DNA from 2 places in the Herminiimonas arsenitoxidans genome. Region 1 is predicted to be linked to the other one. Evidence: riboswitches for the same ligand, from Rfam matches in the RefSeq annotation. Region 1 holds a riboswitch; the other holds the start of a gene.

What was found. A riboswitch is a leader RNA that binds a small molecule or an ion and turns the genes downstream of it on or off. The one in region 1 is predicted to bind cobalamin.
Region 2: linked by a shared signal. The riboswitch ahead of BQ6873_RS08950 (TonB-dependent receptor) and the one ahead of BQ6873_RS06525 (TonB-dependent receptor domain-containing protein) in region 1 are both predicted to bind cobalamin.

The regions. Positions count from the first base shown of each region.
Region 1 covers NZ_LT671418.1:1,380,502-1,390,859, reverse strand. Annotated here, with positions in the region: gene BQ6873_RS06530 (TonB-dependent receptor) at 124-2,085, shown strand; cobalamin riboswitch at 2,265-2,480, shown strand; gene BQ6873_RS06525 (TonB-dependent receptor domain-containing protein) at 2,629-4,509, shown strand; gene BQ6873_RS06520 (FecCD family ABC transporter permease) at 4,641-5,669, shown strand; gene BQ6873_RS06515 (ABC transporter ATP-binding protein) at 5,666-6,436, shown strand; gene cobO (cob(I)yrinic acid a,c-diamide adenosyltransferase) at 6,433-7,068, shown strand; gene BQ6873_RS06505 (cobyrinate a,c-diamide synthase) at 7,069-8,367, shown strand; gene cobU (bifunctional adenosylcobinamide kinase/adenosylcobinamide-phosphate guanylyltransferase) at 8,364-8,912, shown strand; gene cbiB (adenosylcobinamide-phosphate synthase CbiB) at 8,914-9,855, shown strand; gene cobD (threonine-phosphate decarboxylase CobD) at 9,848-10,358, shown strand, end outside.
Region 2 covers NZ_LT671418.1:1,897,108-1,907,465, reverse strand. Annotated here, with positions in the region: gene BQ6873_RS08970 (GatB/YqeY domain-containing protein) at 1-157, shown strand, start outside; gene dnaG (DNA primase) at 183-1,982, shown strand; gene BQ6873_RS18255 (hypothetical protein) at 2,308-2,547, opposite strand; gene rpoD (RNA polymerase sigma factor RpoD) at 2,459-4,693, shown strand; tRNA gene BQ6873_RS08955 (tRNA-Ile) at 4,711-4,789, shown strand; cobalamin riboswitch at 4,968-5,233, shown strand; gene BQ6873_RS08950 (TonB-dependent receptor) at 5,391-7,586, shown strand; gene BQ6873_RS08945 (MotA/TolQ/ExbB proton channel family protein) at 7,706-8,305, shown strand; gene BQ6873_RS08940 (DUF2149 domain-containing protein) at 8,343-8,645, shown strand; gene BQ6873_RS08935 (cobaltochelatase subunit CobN) at 8,659-10,358, shown strand, end outside.

The sequences.
Region 1 (10,358 bases):
GAACGTCGCAGCGAGCAAATTGCAGGAAACTGCACAACGCTGTTCAGATCGTTCTCGTCCCATTCTTTTGTTGAACTCGACCCGCGGGGAGGTAGGTCGAGTGCTCCTTATCGAAAAGACAAAATGAAATCCGCATCATCAAATCACCGTACCGCTGCATGGAAACCGCTCGCACTGGTTTCTGCACTCGCTACTCTGACTTTCCCGGCTGTTGCGCAAGTGGAAAGCGGTCAACAATTGGCGCCGGTTACGGTCTCGGCATCACGCTTTCAAAGTACAGAAGCTCCTATTGGCGCGACGGTGATTACTGCCGAACAAATTCGCGAAGCTGGGATTGGCAATGTGAATCAAGCGATTCGCAAGATTGGTGGCGTGTATGGTCGTCAAGATTTGAATGGCGCATCAGACTTCGTACTTGACTTGCGTGGGTTTGGTGGCGCTAGTGAAAACAATATGGTGGTGATGGTTGACGGCATTCGCATATCCGAAAATGAACAGGCTTCAACATTGATGTCCTCGATTCCTATCGAGTCAGTTGAGCGTATTGAAATTGTACGTGGTGGCAGTAGCGTTTTGTATGGTCAAGGTGCAACCGGCGGTACGATTCAGATTATTACTAAGCGAGGAGTTAAAGGTACACACGGCTCGCTTTTTGCAGAAGTCGGTAATCGTAATAGCAAAGAAGTGCGGGCATCTTTGTCCAAAGGTTGGGATGGTTTCTCAATCAATGCAAATGTAGGTGCTTTGCAAACCGATAACTACCGTGATCGCAATGCGCTGAAACAAGAAAACTTTAGTGGTGGCATGCAATGGGCATCAGATCAAGGGCGCATAGGTATGCGTATTGATGCATCCCATCAGAAATTTGATTTGCCAGGTGGCATAACGTGGGAACAATTTCTACAAAATCCGAGACAGGCGAAGGATTTATCTAATTTTGGTTCTATAGATTCAACTCTCTATACCTTATTTGGTGAACGTCGTTTTGGTAATTGGGAGCTTGCAGCAGACCTTTCTTATCGTGAACGACAAGGTGACTATTTTTCCCCAACTTATCAAAGTACGTATGATGGTCGCTCCTCACAATTCTCTCCTCGTGCCCGTCATATTCTTAAAACTGGGAACCTCGTTAACGAATTTGTAATTGGTCTGGATATTGGAAAATCTGGAAGAAATACAATTGATACCTTTAGCGGATCTGCTAAAGCATCTCAAGATGCTCAAGCGTTATATGTGCGTGATGAGATTCGATTCGGAAAGTCTCGTATCGCAGCCGGCGTTCGCCATGAAATATTTAATCAGAGTTCACGTGGTGCGAATATCTATGATCGAAAAATTTCATTAAACGCTTGGGATTTGCAGGGTAGTTATGATCTGTCAGCAGTAGCGAGTTTTTTTGCAAAAGTTGGTCGCAGCTACCGTATTGCAAATGTGGACGATAATTCTGGAACATCAACTGGTTTGCCATTGAATCCGCAAACTTCCAATGATTTGGAGGTCGGTGCAACGCTAGGAAACGAAGCGAAAAAGCTGACTGCTAAGTTGTTTCAACATAAGTTAAAAAATGAAATTTATTATGATCTACTTAGTCCACCATGTTTCGGCACGTTTTGTGGTGCAAACATAAATCTTGATCCAACCAAACATGAGGGAATTGAGATAGAGGCCAATGCTCGCCTTACTCAAGAATTTACTGTTTCTGGAATTCTACGGCATGTAAAAGCTAAATTTACTGAAGGCCCTTATGCAGGAAAAGAGATGACGCTGATACCTAAAAATACAGCAACTCTGCGTTTGAATTGGTTACCTGGTAATGGGCAAAGCGCAAATGTTGGTGTTCAATGGATTGATTCGCAACGTTACGCAGGTGATTCCAATAATGCTTGCAGCACGAAAATCCCTTCGTTTGCAACACTTGATGCGCGCTACTCGATACGAGTGGGGACATGGGAATTCGCCGTTACAGGTACAAATTTAGCTGACAAAAATTATTTCTCTCAGGCTTTTGGGGCATGTCGCGATACTGCCAGTATTTATCCAGATGCTGGCCGTGTGGTGAAATTCTCAGCACGTAAGGATTTTTGATTCACTGTAAATAAGAAGTAGAAATATCGGAGCGCATGCATATTGGAGGTTTCTCCGATATCGCATGCGTTTTTTGTTTGAAGTTCATGAACCTTGCTCTTCCTTGTGCATGTTGCACAAATAGAACAGAAGCTCAGGCTAAATAGCTTGCAAAGTTGCCGCTCTGCAGCGTACGCCCTTACAATGTCGCCAGTTTTGGTGCTCGCGGACATGTTCATGTCTGCAGTTAAACGGGAAACACGATGCCTCAGGCTAACGTGTGCTGCCCCCGCAACGGTAATCAAGCGTCACTTAATCGATGACAGATCGTCTCTCAAACCACTGTGCAAGTTGCATGGGAAGGTGAGGCGCTCGTGCTTGCTAGCCCGGATACCGGCCAGGACAGGTGGAAATGCTGCGAACGGGGAGGTTCGCGACGCGATTCGCTCATGTGCTGCATAGTGCTGCTTCCTGTTTGTTTCGGTCGTTAATTCTGTTCCGGTATTTCTTTTCAATTCAGCCTGCGGGGAGGTGGGCTGGATGCTGTTTCTATGAAAAGTAATCATGACCTCATCCGTTTTACGGCGCGCTAATTTGGCGTTCCAACCGCTTGCCATTGCACTTTCTGTTTCTGCTGCGTTTTCTCCTTTGAGTTTCGCGCAAACTCCTACTGATCAATCGTTAGCGCCAGTATTGGTGACAGCTTCGCGTACCGCGCAGAAAGCTAGTGATGTTTTAGCTGACAGTACTGTTATTACCGCAGAGGAAATTGCGGAATCAGGGCAAACATCCATTATCGATTTGCTACAAACTCAGCGGAGTATTGAAATTAAGCGAAATGGTGGTGCCGGCAGTGATGCGGATGTTTACATTCGGGGTGCGAATGCAAAACAGACGATTCTTTTGATCGATGGTGTGCGTAGTGTGTCTTCCACTTTGGGAAGTCCGGCATGGTCGGCTATTCCACTGTCACAAATTGAGAGAATTGAAATTGTGAGAGGGCCATTGAGCAGTTTTTATGGCGCTGATGCTCTTGGTGGTGTAATTCAGGTCTTTACTAAAAAAGGAAGTGGCGCACCACGACTAACATTTTCTGCTGGTGCTGGCACCTATGGTGAGCGAGTTGTGACGGCTGGAGTGTCAGGTTCTACTGAAGGAGAGCATGTTATTCGCTACTCTATCAATGCCTCTCAAGAGGAAGCTGACGGTTTTTCATCAAGAGTTGGTGCAGGTTTCGATCCAGATAAAGATGCGTATACGAAGAATAATCTGAGCGGACAATTTTCTTGGAATCTGACCAAAGGACAGGAGCTTGGATTTATGTTCCTGAATAGCCGTAATAATGCGGCGTATGACGGTAATGGCATTCCACCCTTCAAACCATATATTGTGAGCGAGGTGGATGTATATTCAGTCTATTCGCGCAATCAGATCACGAATAATTGGAGCAGTTTGCTGCAGCTTTCTCGTTCTTATTCCAAGCAACAGCAATACACGTCAGCAGTTCCAGCTATAAACAATTCAACGCAAGATCAAATCAGTTGGCAAAACGATTTGAAAATTGGCAGTGATGTATTGCAATTACTCGTTGAGCGTCGCGAGGAAAGTGTCGTCAACCCTACTCAGGCAAAACAGAACAACCGCAGTCGTAGCAATAATTCGTTAGCACTTGCTTATCAATTGAACCGCGATGAGCATCTGGGTAGTGCCAGCGTGCGTTACGATAACAGTTCTGCATACGGCTCTAACGTGACAGGTAGCTTGGGTTACGGTTATCGCTTAAGTAAAGCACTGAGAGTTAGTGGCAGCGTGGGAACCAGTTTCCGTGCACCGACTTACAATGACCTGTACTTTGCGCCTAACTTTGGCAATCCTGATGTCAAACCTGAGAAAGGTAAGAATACGGAAATCGGTGCTTATTACGATGATGGGAAATCTGATTTTAGTATTGCCTATTATCATAATCAGATCACGGATTTGATTGTCTCTAGAACACCTTGTCCCAACATCATTCTTGGAACTTCTTGTTCCTATAACCTTAATAGTGCAGTTTTAAAAGGTGTGTCGGTCGGCGGCTCTACAAAAGTGTCCGATTTTAGAATATATGGAACCTTGGATTGGCAGGACCCTCGTGATAAAGCGACTAATACCTTGATTGAGCGTCGTGCTCGTTTGCATGGAACTTTAGGCTTCAGTCATAAATATGGTTCGTTTAAATCCGGGGCCGATGTCATTTTCTCTGGATCCCGTTTCGACGCAGCAAAGCAAGTCAATCGTTTGGGCGGCTATGCATTGCTGAATCTACACGCCAGCTATGATTTGAATGATGACTGGCAGTTGTTCGGTCGTTGGAATAATGTTTTGGATAAAAAGTACGAAGTTGCACGCACTTACCAAACTCCAGGGTCCAATGTTTTTGCCGGTATCCGTTACGGATTCAAATAAGCATTTGTAAAATAGCAGTCGTTACACTATCGCGCATGCATGCTCGGATGACTTATCCGGTATTGCATGCGCAAATTTTATGAGGAAGTCCTGATGTTGTTTCGCCCATGAGTAAGAGTAGCCATAAAAGCATGAATATTTCTGCGATGCAGGGGCGTACGCGTGCATGGATGGTTTTATCTCTGCTGGTTTTTCTTGCAGTGTTGAGTTTGTTGATTGCGTGCGTAGTTGGTTCGGTCGCACTGTCGTTTTCAGAAATATATGGCGCTGTGCGTGAATTGGTGGCGGGGACGACATCGACGATGGCGGCGACCTTGGTTGACCTGCGACTTAGTCGTGCGCTTTCTGCATTTGTAACTGGTGGCACCTTGGCGTTGGCTGGCGTGATGATGCAGGCGCTGTTACGCAATCCATTGGCAGAGCCGTATGTGCTTGGTGTATCGGGTGGTGCCGCGGTGGGTGCGCTTGGTGCGATGCTGCTTTTTTCAATGACGTGGATGGTGGATGTCGCCGCGTTTGGTGGTGCGATTGCGATATCGATCTTGTTGTATGTATTTGCGCAGCGTGATTTGCGCGGCACGTCCAACACGGATGGAAATGCGCCTTTGCTGTTGTTGACGGGCGTGATCCTCGCATCTGGTTGCAGCGCTTTGGTGGCCTTAATGCTGTCGATTGCGCCGGATAATCGTTTGCGCGGGATGGTGTTTTGGTTGATTGGTGATTTGTCGGGTACGCAGTTCCGTTGGTTGCCGTGGATAGTCCTGGCTGGTGCTTTGGTATTTTCTACGCGCGCGGCGCGTGCGATTAATGTGATTGCCTTGCATGCCGAAGCGGCATCGACATTGGGTATCAATGTGGGTAAATACCGTATTGGTCTGTTTTTATGTGCAGCATTGCTGACTGCTAGTGGCGTGAGTAATGCGGGCAGCATTGGTTTTGTGGGTTTGATTGTGCCGCATGCATGCCGTTTTGTTTTGGGGCCGGATCATCGCTTGCTGCTTCCCGCTGCAACTTTGGTGGGCGGTGCATTTCTAGTTTTGGCAGATACTTTGGCGCGTAGCATCGTCGCGCCGCAACAGCTTCCGGTTGGCGTGATTACCGCATTGATAGGTGTGCCGGTTTTCCTGTTGCAACTGCATCAATTGAGAAAGCGCGGATGAAGACGAATAATCTTGAACTCCGCATCGCTGACCGTTTATTGGTCGGGGGCTTGAACTGGCAAGTTGGGCCGGGTGAATGTTGGTGCGTCATCGGTCGTAACGGTGCTGGTAAAAGCACCTTGCTCCGTACGCTGGTTGGTTTGCGTGCAGCAGATGGCGGGCAGGTTGAATTACAGAACCGTGCGCTTGCCAAGTGGCCTTTGCAGGATCTGGCGCGCGAGCGTGCGTTTTTGCCGCAAGGTAGAAGTGATGCCTTCGGTTATCGCGTGATAGAAACCGTATTGACTGCGCGTCATCCTTATCACGAGTCTGCGTATTGGGAATCGGATGCCGATTATGCGGCGGCACATGCAGCTTTACAGATCATGGATGTCGATACCTTGGCTGAACGCGATGTGCGCTCACTCTCTGGCGGTGAACGCCAGCGCGTAGCGATAGCTGCTGTGCTGGCACAGGATACGTCTTTATTGTTGTTGGATGAACCTACCAATGCCCTCGATCTGGGGCATCAGGTGAGCGTAATGAATTTGTTATCCAAGCTATGCCGCGAACAAAAGAAATCGGTGGTCATGGTTAGCCATGATTTGAATCTCGCGCATAGCGTGGCAACGCATGCTTTGCTGTTGATGGGCGATGGACGCTGGCACGCAGGTAGCGTTGATGAAGTCATGCAAGCTCCCTTGTTGAGTGAGTGTCTGGGTCATCCTATTGAGATCGTCAAACACGGCAAGCGCACAATTTACCTGGCAGTTGAGGAAGAACAATGAGTGAAGAATTGAATGGCGCAAGCAAGGATGCCGATGGTTTGAACGAACGGCATAATGCGCGCATGGCGCGTAAGAAGGAAGTCGTCGATAAGAAGATAGATGCAGCGAAACGCAATGCAGGTGTGTTGGTGATTACTTGCGGTAACGGTAAAGGTAAAAGCTCCAGCGCCTTCGGCATGGCAGCACGCGCACTCGGCCATGGCATGAAGGTAGGTGTCGTGCAATTCATCAAGGGCGCGATTATGACTGGCGAAGAAAACTTCTTCCGCCGCTTTCCTGATGAAATCAGTTTTCATGTCATGGGTGAAGGCTATACCTGGGAAACGCAAAACCGCGAACGCGATGTCGCCAATGCAGAGAAAGCATGGCAACGTGCGCAAGTCTTGCTGAGCGATCCGGCCATTGGTTTGGTGGTGCTGGATGAATTGAATATCGCATTGAAATATAAATACCTGGACGTGCAGCAAGTGATCGCTGATCTGCAGGCGCGTCCAGAGATGCAACACGTCGTGATCACAGGTCGTGGTGCGCCGCCAGAACTGATAGCAGTGGCCGATACCGTCACTGAGATGCAGCCGATCAAGCATGCTTTTGCGAATGGCATCGCTGCGCAACAGGGTGTGGAGTGGTAGATGGCTAGTGCACGCATTGTCCTGATTTCTGGCATTGCTTCCGGCCAGGGTAAAACGACAGTCACCGCGGCTTTGTCCCGCAAGTTGATACGGCAGGGTTTGCGCGTGCGCGTGTTCAAGACCGGACCGGATTATCTGGATCCAATGATCCTGCACCGTGCCAGTGGTGCCGAAGTATATGCGCTCGATTTGTGGATGGTAGGTCTGGAAGATTGCCGCCGCTTGCTGGCCAAGGCCGCAACTGAAGTCGATGTCATTCTGATCGAAGGCGTAATGGGTTTGTACGATGGCGATCCGTCGTCGGCAGATTTGGCACGTGCTTTCGGTGTACCGGTAGTGGTCGTATTGGATGCGGCCAAGATGGCGCAGACGGTAGGTGCAGTGGTGCTTGGTTTGCAGCAATACGGTCCGGTTGAACTAGCTGGTGTGATCGTCAATCGTATCGCCAGTGCCTCACACGCAAAAATGGTGACGCAAGGCATACGCAATGTTCCACTCCTCGCGACTTTGCCTAAGCAGGCGCAAGCATTGCCGGAGCGTCATCTGGGTCTGGTGCAGCCAGATGAAATTGCACAGGTAGATCAGGTGCTGGATCAAATGGCTGATCAGATAGAGATTGATATGGCGGCATGGGATGCGATAGCACCAGTCGTGCTGGATGAAAGTCTGGCCGCAGCGACAACGCCGCAATTACTGGCTGGTAAAACGATAGCGATTGCACGCGATGCGGCTTTCGCCTTTGTGTATCACGCGAATCTGGAATGCCTGCGCGCTGCTGGTGCGAGGCTGACATTCTTTTCTCCATTGAATGATGAAGCGATACCTGCTGAAGCGGATGCTGTGTATATCCCAGGCGGTTATCCGGAGTTGCATTGCGCGACTTTGGCAGCAGCACAGAACTGGCAAGACTCGATGCGCGCCGCGCATGCGCAGAATATGCCGATACTCGCTGAATGCGGCGGCATGATGGTGATTGCCGATAGCCTGACCGATGCACAGGGCAAGCAATGGCCTATGGTTGGCCTGATGCCGGGCGAGGTCGTGATGCAAGGCAAGTTGGCTGGTCTGGGCATGCAATCGCTGGTGACTGAAGACGGTGAATTGCGCGGTCATGCTTTCCACTACTCAACGCTGAGCACGTTGGTCGAGCCGCAGGCACAAACAGTCAAGCGTTCTAATGGCGCGATTGGTGAAGCCGTGTATAAACAAGGCGCACTGACTGCGACTTACTTCCACGCGTATTTTTCGTCATGTCCAGCGGCGACGGCGCGTATTTTTGCACCTGAGGAAAAAACATGACGCGTACTCTGGTCATAGGCGGTGCACGGTCCGGCAAGAGCATGCATGCAGAAGTTTTGGCTATGGCAACGGGCAAGCCGCTCGTCTATATTGCCACCGCACAAGCGAGTGATGCAGAGATGCAAGCGCGTATCACGCATCATCGTGAGCGACGTGATGACCGCTGGCAGACAGTGGAAGAAACGCTGGCGTTGGGTGCTGCGATTCAAAAATACAGTAAGCCAGACAATGTGCTGCTAGTTGATTGCCTGACAGTCTGGCTTTCCAATTTACTATTTTCTGAAGACAAAGAATTCCCCGAGATCGGCATCATCGATGCTCCAGCCTGTTTCACTGAACAACGCGCAGCTTTCCTGCAAGCACTGGCACAGGCACCAGGCGACGTGATCTTGGTTACCAATGAAGTAGGGCAAGGCATCGTGCCGCAAGGTGCGATATCGCGCTGGTTTGTCGATGAAGCAGGACGCTTGAATCAGGCGGTAGCGGCAGCTTGCGAACGTGCAGTGCTGGTCGTGGCTGGTTTGCCGTTGACACTAAAGGGTTGAAATGTTGTTTGGTTTGTCTTGTGGCGCGATTGCGATCCTGATGTTGATAGGTGTGTTGCTGGATATGCGTCTGGGTGAGGCGACGCGCTGGCATCCGCTGGTTGGCTTCGGCAATCTGGCGATACGCATCGAAAAGAAACTTAATACTGGTGAAGCGCGCATTGCACGTGGTGCATTGGCGTGGTCGCTAGTCGTTTTGCCATTTGTATTGCTGGCATGGGCGCTGACTTTTTGGCTGGCGCAATTCGATGCGTTGATTGCATTGGGAGTACATGCTTTGCTGCTGTACTTCAGCCTTGGTTTGCGCAGCCTGCGTGATCACACCTTACCCATAGCGCATGCCTTGATGGATGGCGATTTGTCGCAAGCGCGTTTATTGACAGCGCGCATCGTCAGCCGCGATACGAGCCAGTCGGAAGAAGCTGATTTGGCGAAGGCTGGGGTCGAGTCTCTGCTGGAGAACGGTAACGATGCAGTGTTCGGCACCTTGTTCTGGTTTGCCGTGGCCGGTGGTCCTGGCGTGGTCTTGTTCCGTCTGGCGAATACTCTGGATGCGATGTGGGGTTACCGCACGCAGCGTTTTAATGAATTTGGTCGTGTCGCCGCACGCATCGACGATGTGTTGAATTTCATTCCGGCGCGCCTGACGGCATTGTCTTACGCTTTGCTAGGGAATACGAAGCAAGCCTGGCAATGTTGGCGTGCGCAGGCGCCAGCATGGTCCAGTCCGAATGCCGGGCCAGTGATGTCTGCAGGTGCGGGTGCTTTGGGTGTATCGCTGGGTGGTGCGGCGATTTACGATGGTGAAGTCGAACAGCGTCCACCGCTGGGCATAGGTCCTTTGGCTGCAGGTAAAGATATCGCGCGTGCCTGGCGTTTGGTACGTCTAACGACAGCCTTGTGGTTAGTGCTGATTTGCGTTGCGGGAGTTGTCTATGCTTGAGCATGGCGGCAACCTGCACGACGCAATTCTGCGGTATGGGCGACCACGCTCAGATTGGCTGGATCTGTCTACCGGCATTAATCCGCAAGCCTATCCTGTACCGCAGTTGGCGGCTGATGCATGGCATCGCTTGCCTGAGCCGAGTACGGCTTTGCTGGAAGCGGCGCAGGCTTATTACGGTGCACCGCAGTTATTGCCGGTGGCAGGTACGCAGGCAGCGATACAGGCATTGCCGCGTTTGCGTGCGCATTCCCGTGTAGTGATCGCAGCCCCTTCGTATGCGGAACACAGTTACCAATGGCGGCAAGCCGGGCATGATGTGCGTGAAGTGGCTTACGATCAGTTGGAAGCTGAGCTGGATAGCTGTGATGTGATGTCCATCTGCAATCCGAATAATCCGACTGGTGAACGCATCGCTCCTGAAATATTGCTGCAGTGGGCAGAGCGATTGGCAGCGCGTGGCGGCTGGTTGATCGTGGATGAAGCGTTTGGAGACACCACGC
Region 2 (10,358 bases), 520 kb from region 1:
AGTGCAGGGCGAAGTTGCTGCTGCCGTCACTGCATCCGGTGCCGCCGGTCCGCAAGATATGGGCAAGGTCATGGCAATTTTGAAAGCGAAACTCGCTGGCCGCGCCGACATGACAGCCGTGTCCGGTTTGGTAAAAGCCGCGCTGACCAAAGCCTGATCGTCTTCAGCATACCGCTGCCGACGTGATACCACAGTCGTTTATCCAGGATCTCCTCAACCGCGTCGATATTGTCGACGTGGTGGGTAAGTACGTGCAGCTGAAAAAAGGCGGCGCGAACTTCATGGGACTGTGTCCCTTCCATAACGAAAAATCTCCCAGTTTTACCGTCAGTCCGACTAAGCAGTTTTATCACTGCTTTGGCTGCGGTGCGCATGGCACGGCGATCGGTTTTCTGATCGAGTATTCGGGGATGGGTTTCGTTGAGGCGGTGAAGGATTTGGCGCAAAACGTGGGCATGGTTGTGCCAGAGGCGGAAGACCGTTTGCCGCCGGCGCAGCGTGCCGAGCATCAGGCAAAAAGTCTTGCGCTGTCAGAGGCGATGACGCGTGCCTGTGATTTTTATCGCCAGCAATTGCGCCATGCTGAACGGGCAAAAAATTATTTGATCGGCCGTGGTTTGACTGGCGAAATCGCAGCACGCTATGGCATGGGTTATGCGCCTGACGGCTGGGATGGTTTGCGCGCTGTTTTCCCTGATTATGAATTGGACGCGTTGGTCGAGTCTGGACTGGTGATCGACAAGGCGGAAGAGGAAGGCGCGAATCGCAAGCGCTATGACCGATTCCGCGATCGCATCATGTTCCCTATCCGTAATTCCAAAGGCCAAGTGATTGGTTTTGGCGGTCGTGTCATGGATAACGGCGAGCCCAAATACTTGAATTCGCCTGAAACGCCCTTATTTCAAAAGGGTAGCGAGCTGTATGGCTTGTTTGAAGCACGTCAGGCAATCCGCGAAGCTGGTTACGCCTTGGTAACAGAAGGTTATATGGATGTAGTCGCGCTGGCACAGCTCGGCTTCCCGCAGGTGGTAGCAACGCTGGGTACCGCGTGCACACCGATACATGTACAAAAATTACTACGTCAGACTGATCAAGTTATTTTCAGTTTCGATGGCGACAAAGCGGGACGTCGTGCCGCACGTCGCGCGCTGGAAGCCAGTTTGCCGCACGCCAGTGACAACAAAGTCATCAAGTTTTTGTTCCTGCCTAGCGAGCATGATCCGGACAGTTTTATCCGTGAGCTAGGCACCGACGCATTCGAAAAACAGGTGCAGGATGCCATGCCGCTGTCGCAATTTTTGCTGAAAGAAGCAGTTGGCGATAATGATCTCGGCACGCCGGAAGGCAGGGCGCGCGCGCAGTTCGATGCCAAGCCTTTGCTGCAGGCATTGCCACCTTCATCATTGCGTTTGCAAATCGTGCGCAGTCTGGCGCAAGTAACGGAAAGTACGCCGGCAGAAATCGAGGCCCTGTTCGAATTGGTGCAACCGATTTCCCGTGTACGCGCTGCACCACCGCGCAGCAAGCGGACGGCGCCGCTTGGCTTGGAACGCCAGATCATGCGCTTGCTGGTAGCGCATCCGATATTGGCGGCCGAGCTGGATCAATCTGCATTGGATATGACCGCGCATTTTGCGCCAGACCATGCGGAAATGCTGGAGCAATTGGTCACGATGAGTCGTGACATGGGCGCACAGGCTAATTTTGCGATTCTGGCAGAGTTATTGCGTTCTACCGGTTCGGATTTTGATCCCTTGATCGCCGAGATTGCGGCTGAGCCAGAGTCGGATGTAGCGGTTGCGCGCGTGGAGTTGGCTGGCGCGATTCGTCAGACCAAAATGAAGGTCTTGAAGGATGAGCTTGAGCAACTTGTGCTGGCAGGTTTAAATGGCGAGCAAGCGCAGGCGCGCTATCGTGATTTGACCTTGCAGCAAGAGCAATTGCGCCGTCAGGCGCAGGCAGAAATCATGCAAAGAGGCTAATTTTGCTCTTGTGTAGAGGAGGAATGCTCCCCTATATGTTATAATTAAAGGCTTTCGATTCAAGGTCTTAGAGTTATAGGTAATAAAGTAATCGAAAAGAAAATCAATAAACTTGCGCGGGCGTAAGCCAGAGTTGAATGCGCAAATCGGCTCGTCGAGCGCAAGCTTAACCGCGCTTCAAGAGCATAACCTTGGTAGTTGATCCAATGGCGAATGCAATGAAGAAACCCGCGAACAAACAAACTCTTGCCGCAAGTAAGGCCAAATCGGCCGCGGTAAAGTCGACAAAACCTGTTGAGAAGAAAGTAGCTGCCAAGTCAGTTGGTCAGGCAAAAGCCGTGGCCTCGAAGACAAAGGCAATAACATCGTCAAGCAAAGCCGTGACGAAGAGCGCTGCAGTTGTAGCGAAAACTCCAGCGGCCAAACTTTCACCCAAAGTTGCTGCAAAGCCGGTATCAGTGCAATCGAAAGCCCCTGTGACAAATAAGAAATCTGAAGTGAAGTCTGCTAGCAAATCAGCAAAAATCGAACCAAAAGTCGAGTCGCGTCCTGGCGTTAACGTCATGATCACTGCGACCGTCAGTCAGACTACTGACGCTGCTACTTTGGCCGCAATCGATACGTCAGGTTACATCCTGCCATCGATCAAGGTGCCTGGCCGTCGTGGTCGCAAACCAAAAGAATTCCAGCCTGAGAACGATGAAGTCGCGGCATTGAACGCAGTCGAACGTGCAGAACTGAAAGCCGTCGACAAAGCGAAAGCGAAAGATCGCAAGGCCAAAGAAAAAGCATTGTTGAAAGATGCGTTCTCGTCCGATACAGAAGCCAGCGAAGAAGAACTCGAAGCGCGTCGTCAAAAACTGAAGACGCTGATCAAGTTCGGTAAAGAACGCGGCTTCCTCACGTACGCAGAAATCAACGATCACCTGCCAGAAAACATCATCGATCCAGAAGCGATCGAAGGCATCATCGGTACCTTCAATGACATGGGTATCGCGGTCTACGAGCAAGCGCCGGATGCAGAAACATTGTTGTTGTCCGATAACGTTGCTACCGTTGCCAGCGATGATGAAGCTGAAGCTGCTGCTGAAGCTGCGCTGTCGACCGTCGATTCCGATTTCGGCCGTACTACCGATCCTGTCCGCATGTACATGCGCGAAATGGGTTCCGTCGAACTGTTGACGCGCGAAGGCGAAATCGGCATCGCAAAACGTATTGAAGATGGCTTGCGTGACATGATCCAGGCGATCTCCGCATGCCCGACCACGATTGCAGAAATCATCGCAGCATCGGAACGCATTGCCAAAGACGAAGCCAAGGTCGACGAGATCGTTGACGGCTTGGTCGACATGAATGCATCCGAGCCTGTGATTGCTCCTCCTGCTCCTGCCGCTTCTGATGAAGAAGAAGAGGAAGAGGAAGAGGAAGAAGAAGAGGAAGAAGAGGAAGAAACGACAGCTGCTTCTGGCGCTGCTGGTTTCTCGAGCGAACAACTGGAACAGTTGAAGCGCGACTCTCTCGCCAAATTCGCTACTATCGCTACGCAATTCGACAAGATGCGCAAAGCCTTCGAGAAGGAAGGCTACAACTCCAAGCCTTACGTCAAGGCGCAGGAAATCATCTCGAACGAATTGTTGAGCATTCGCTTCACCGCAAAAGTTGTTGAGAAATTGTGCGACACCTTGCGCGGTCAAGTTGACGAAGTACGTCACATCGAAAAACAAATTCTCGATGTTGCTGTCAACAAGTGCGGTATGCCACGCGGCCACTTCATCAAAGTTTTCCCGGGCAATGAAACCAATCTGGACTGGGTTGATGGCGAAGTAAACGGCAAGCATGCATACAGCGTCGTGTTGGCACGTAACGTACCAACCGTCAAAGAATTGCAGCAAAAATTGATCGACTTGCAAGCGCGCGTCGTATTGCCGTTGCCAGATCTGCGCGCCATTAACAAGAAGATGGCTGCCGGTGAAATGAAGGCACGCAAAGCGAAACGCGAAATGACCGAGGCTAACTTGCGTCTGGTTATTTCGATCGCGAAAAAATACACCAACCGTGGTTTGCAATTCCTGGATCTGATCCAGGAAGGCAATATCGGTTTGATGAAGGCAGTCGACAAGTTTGAATATCGTCGCGGCTTTAAATTCTCGACATACGCAACTTGGTGGATCCGTCAGGCTATCACGCGTTCGATCGCCGATCAGGCGCGCACCATCCGTATTCCTGTGCACATGATCGAAACGATCAACAAGATGAATCGCATCTCGCGTCAAATCTTGCAGGAAACCGGCGCTGAGCCAGATCCAGCGACTTTGGCGATCAAGATGGAAATGCCGGAAGACAAAATTCGCAAGATCATGAAGATCGCGAAAGAACCGATTTCGATGGAAACACCGATCGGCGACGACGACGATTCACATCTGGGCGATTTCATCGAAGACAACAATACATTGGCACCAGCCGATGCAGCGTTGCACGCTTCGATGCGCGGCGTAGTCAAGGATGTATTGGATTCGTTGACGCCACGCGAAGCGAAAGTCTTGCGTATGCGTTTCGGTATCGAAATGTCTACCGACCACACTCTGGAAGAGGTTGGTAAACAGTTCGACGTGACACGCGAGCGTATTCGTCAAATAGAAGCAAAGGCATTACGCAAATTGCGTCATCCATCACGTTCGGATAAACTGAAGAGCTTCCTAGAAGGTAATTAAATTCTAAACAGGTTACTGGGCCTCTAGCTCATGCTTGGTTAGAGCAGCGGACTCATAATCCGTTGGTGCCGTGTTCGACTCACGGGAGGCCCACCACAAATAAGAAGGGGTTACGATTATTCGTAACCCCTTTTTTTCATTTTGAGCGCGATTTTTTGCGCTCTTGCTTCGGCGTGTCGTTAAAACTCTGGGCTTAAGCTGTTATCAACTTGCGACAAACCTCAGTATTTCTGGGGTTTTCGGCACAAAAATTTGCTACATCACCAATAGCAACATACAATTCGCGGGTTTTGGTGCCAGCGGATAAGTTCTTGTCCGCAGTTAAACGGGAAACACAATATCGTTCTGATCGTCGTTTGCAATTGCAAAGGCGAGTGATGCAATGTGTGCTGCCCCCGCAACGGTAAGCAAGCGCAAAAAACATGATAGGCATCATGTCTTTTTGCAGACCGCTTCAATACCACTGTGCTGAGTTTGGCATGGGAAGGTGAAGTGGTCATGCTTGTTAGCCCGGATACCGGCCAAATCAGGTGGAAGTGTGCGAACGGGATGGGTTCGCGAACATGTTTTGTCGTTGATACGCGCTTAACAGCGTCATGACGTACTGCGCATTTTTCGTTTCTATTCTTCGAATACTTCTTTAGATTTCGACTTGCGGGGAAGCAAGCCGAGAGCCTTTTGACGGATTCCAACTATCATGCAATCTCCCTATCGCCTTGCAGCAATGGCGAAGCGCGCGCGTAACAACACAGTCGCGCTGCATCACTCCCTTTCCACGCATTACTCTATTTCTGCTTACGTACGTATCACCACTTTGGGTGTGTGCATGGGCAGCCTGCCGGCATTTGCACAAACTGATGTTGAACTGCCAGCAGTGACTGTTAATAGCGTTAGTGACAGCACTTTGAAACTGGATGTGCCCAATGCTACGGCGTCGCGCCTGGGACTGGCTCCGCGTGATATTCCGGCCAGCGTCAGTAGTCTGGATGCCGCTGCCATCAGCGAACGCAATCTGACGCGTGCGCAAGATGTAGCGATACGCATGCCGGGTGTGACGCAATCGCCATCGCCAGGTAATGGCGGCACTAGTTTGTCAGCACGCGGTTTTTCCGGGCATAACTCGGTTGCACAACTGGTGGATGGCACGCGTTTGGTGGTGGCATCAGGCACAGTGACTTATCCATTCTCTACCTGGCCGCTGGAATCGGTCGACGTCCTGCGTGGTCCGGCATCGGTGCTGTACGGCGATGGCGCCATCGGTGCTGCAGTCAACTATGTCACCAAGAAACCTGTCTTTGACCGCACCGAGCGGGAGGCTATGGTAGGTGTTGGTTCTTATGGTTCATACCAGCTTGGTGTCGGGCTGCGCGGACCGATCAACGATGTCGTGGCTTACTCGCTCTACATCGATACAGATAAAAGCGACGGCTATCGTCGCGACATGGCGTATGACCGACAAAATATCTCGGCCGCTGTCACTGTGCGACCTAACAAGGATTTGAAGGTTACTTTCTTGCTGGATGCCGGTCACAACGATGACGCGACATATTATGGTACGCCGCTGATTAATGGCCGGCTCGATGACCGCCTGCGTCGCACCAGTTTCAATGTCAATGATGCCGTCGTCAATTACAACGATAAAGTATGGCGCGCCAAAGTTGATTACCAACTCGCAGATAACATTTCATTGCGCAATGAAACCTATTATCTGACCAGCAAGCGCCACTGGAAAAATACCGAGTCGTATGCCATCAACCCGAATGGCAGCCTTACCCGTAGCAGCTATCTGGAAATCCTGCACGATCAGGAACAGACCGGTAATCGTTTTGATGTGACAGTAGACGGTCATATCGCAGACCTCAAAAACCGCTTTGTTGCTGGTTTCGATTGGTACCGTACAACTCTGCTGCACACGAATAACGGTACTTCAACAAATCCCGCCAATATTCCTAATCCGTTTAATTTTGATAATGGCGTGTTCGTTAGTTCTACGCCTACCGTTCCCGGGCGCTATTCCGAGTTGGAGACCAAAGCGCTCTTCGCCGAAAACGTGTTGGATATTGCCACCAACTGGAAGCTGGTGGCCGGTTTGCGCAGCGAGCATATGACGCTGGATAGTACGGATTTGCGTACAAGTACGAGTCTGCAAAAGAAATATTCGCCGCTGACCGGTCGTCTCGGTGCAATCTGGTCGCCATCGAATGCAATTTCACTATACGGCCAATACGGTACAGGTACTGATCCACTCAGTGGTCAATTGTCACTGCCTAGTGGTGGCACGACATTTGACCTCACTAAAGGACGCCAGTTGGAAGTCGGTGCCAAAGGGAGTCTCGCTGCGATACGCGGTGAATGGACGGTGGCCATGTACAGGATAGAGAAACGCAATTTGCTGACACGTGATCCAAACAATTCGGTAGTGACACTACAGATCGGACAGCAATCTTCAACCGGTCTTGAATTTGCATTCGCTGCTGAGCCTGTACGTGGCTGGACGATAGATGCGAATGCTGCCTTGCTGCGTGCACGCTATGACAATTTCTCAGAAGATGTGGGTGGCACCACGGTTTCACGCACTGGCAATACGCCGACCGGCGTGCCGGAACGCATGGCCAATATCTGGACTGCGTATCGCTTTTTGCCGAAATGGCAGGCCGGTTTCGGTGCACGTTATGTCGGTGAGCGGCAAGCCAATACGGCAAATACTTTGAGCTTGCCCGCATACACAGTGATGGATACCTCGCTGCTGTACAACTACTCGCGCAATCTGAGCATCACCTTCGCGGTGAAAAACATCGCCAATCGCGACTATGCCTTGTCTGGATCGGGTAATACACGTTGGCTATTGGGTGAGCCGCGTACTGCGCAGTTAATAGTACGTTCCTCTTTTTAAAATGCATCACTGTTGAGCGTTAGTCATTCCATCGCTCATCGTGCCGATATCTGTGTGAGATTTTTTCACGCACAGATATCGGCCTTCATTATTTTGTACTGACACTCAGGGAAATCGTCATGCCAACTTTAGACATCAATACAGCGGTGCAACTGGTCGAGACATTCTTGTATTCGATCTCGACCTTATTACATTTACCGGTGTTGGCAGCGATAGCTGTATTGGTTCTTTACCTTCTGATGTACTTGGGCGGGTTTACACGCGAATGGTTTGAGCGCAGGCGCGGCGTACGCAGTCTGCTGGTTTTTGCAGAAGCAGAAATGGCCGCTGCCATCGCTGCAACAGATATGCCGTCAGTGCTGGATGCGCGTCTGGAGCGCATCGTGCAGCGTGCCGATGCAATCGGCATGCGCCGACTTGATGCGGTGCGCTTTGTCGTGCGTGTCGGGCCTGCGCTGGGCTTGATGGGTACCCTGATTCCGATGGGGATCGCACTGGCCGGTTTGGCACAAGGCGATCTGCCGAATATGGCGGCAAGTATGACGACAGCTTTTACCGCGACTGTGGTTGGTCTGGCGTGCAGTGTGGTCGCGTATGGCATAGCGTTGGTGCGGGAGCATTGGTTGCGCAGTGATTCGACCGAGATCGCCTATGCTGCCGAAACCTTGCTGGCACGGCATAGCGAGTCGCAAAAACTCACGGCTGTTGTGGAGGGCTGAGATGCGCTATTTAAATCGACATCGGTATAGCCGGCATTTGAGTGAAGGAACGGATGATCCTCTCGCCGGCGTCGCCAATTTGTTTGATGCGAGCATCGTCTTTATCGTTGCGATGATGCTGGCGCTGTTTTCTGCATGGAACATGCTTGATCTGCTGGACCCGAACTCAGAGGTCACGATAGCCAAGAAAACTGCTGACGGAAAAGTAGAAGTCATGACTAAAAAAGGTGCTGAGATCAAAGTCAGCCGTGTTAGCGATAAACCCTTGTCCGGCGAAGGCAAACGCCTGGGCACTGCTTACCAGCTGCCAGATGGAAAGGTTGTGTATGTTCCGGAATAAATATTGTGCGTGCTTGTTGTTCGCTTTGGGTCTGATGGCTAGTGCGCAAGCTGTGTCGCGTGAATTGGTATTGCTGCTCGGCGATGTCGAGTCGCGTCCTGCAGTACTGGCCATGCGCTCTTTGCAAACGACCTTGAAAGATCAGGATATCAAGGTTCGTATCATCGCTGCCAACAGCATGAGTCAAAAAGACAGGGTTGCGCTGGCGAAGGCCGACGTTGCCGTGATTAGTGTGGTTGGACGTCAGCTGGTACAAAGAATTCTGCCCGAACTCGATACCTTGCAACGTAACAAGCGTACCGTCATTGCAGTGGGTTCCGGTGTGGATGATGAACTGCGCGAGCTGGGATTGCGCGAAGAGAAAACGGTACAGAAGTACTATCGCGCCGGCGGCATAGAGAATATGACGAACATGCTGCGTTATGTATTGCGTACCCAGTTAGGCGTCAGTGTGACAGAAGCGCCGGTCCAGCCTATGCCGGAGATCGGTTTATATGACGTTGCCGCAGACCGTACCTATTCCGATTTTGAGCAGTACGCAAAAAAGTACACGCATTATCGTCCAGGTGCACCGTGGGTAGGCGTGATGTTTTTCCGTGCGAGTCTGGTCGCAGGCCAAACCTTGCCTTTGGCTGCGATCGTCGCGCGTCTGGAAAAATCCGGTTACAACGTCATGCCGGTATTCGGTTATCCGTATGAAGTACCGCTGCAATACTTTTTGAATGACGCTGGTAAATCGCGCGTTGAATTGATCGTCGCACTGGGTATGAAAGTAGGCGGTACCGCTGCCACCAGCGGCATGCTCGACAAGATCGGGGTGCCGGCAATCAATGCGATCACTCTGAGTCAGCAATCCGCAGAGCAATGGAAAGAGTCGAAAACCGGTTTGAACATCACCGAGCGTTCGTGGCAGCTGGCCGGTGCCGAACTGGCTGGCCTGATACAACCGACCGTGGTTGCCAGTCGTGAACGGATTACCGATGTGCAAACCGAACTGGCTTACATCGAAGAGCAACCGATAGCGGAACGGATAGATCGTCTGGCCGAGCGGGTCGATGCCTGGCTGGCCTTGCGCAAGAGTGCAAATTCGAACAAGCGTATCGCCATGCTGTATTACAACTACCCACATGGTTCGGAAACAATAGGCGCGTCCTATTTGAATGTACTGCCAGAAAGCTTATGGCAAATCGTGCAGCGTTTGAACAAGGATGGCTATCGCACCAGCGATGCGAGCTCGCATCTGCCTGCCGACAAGCAAGCCTTGCAAGACGATATCCAGAAGTGGGGCAATTATCCGAGTAAAGGTAGCAAGGATTATCGTGCCGGCCTAGCGCAGCTCGCGACCAGCGGACAGGCATTGCTAGTGCCCTTGTCGGATTACATGAAATGGTACGAACAGTTTCCTGCGGAGTTAAAAAGTTCGATTGAAAAAGCGTGGGGCGCTCCGCAAAAAGCATCGACCTTATGGCGCGATGCAAATGGACGTGATCAATTTGTTTTCCCGGCGCGACGCTATGGCCATCTGCTGATGGCACCGCAACCGGGGCGCGCGTGGGAGCAGAATCTGGAGAAGCTGCATGACGATGTGTCGCTGCCGCCGAGTCATGAGTACATCGCATTCTATTTGTGGTTGCAGCATGGCTATCGCGCGAATGCGGTGATGCATATAGGAACGCACGGTACCCACGAGTGGTTAACTGGCAAGGAAGCTGG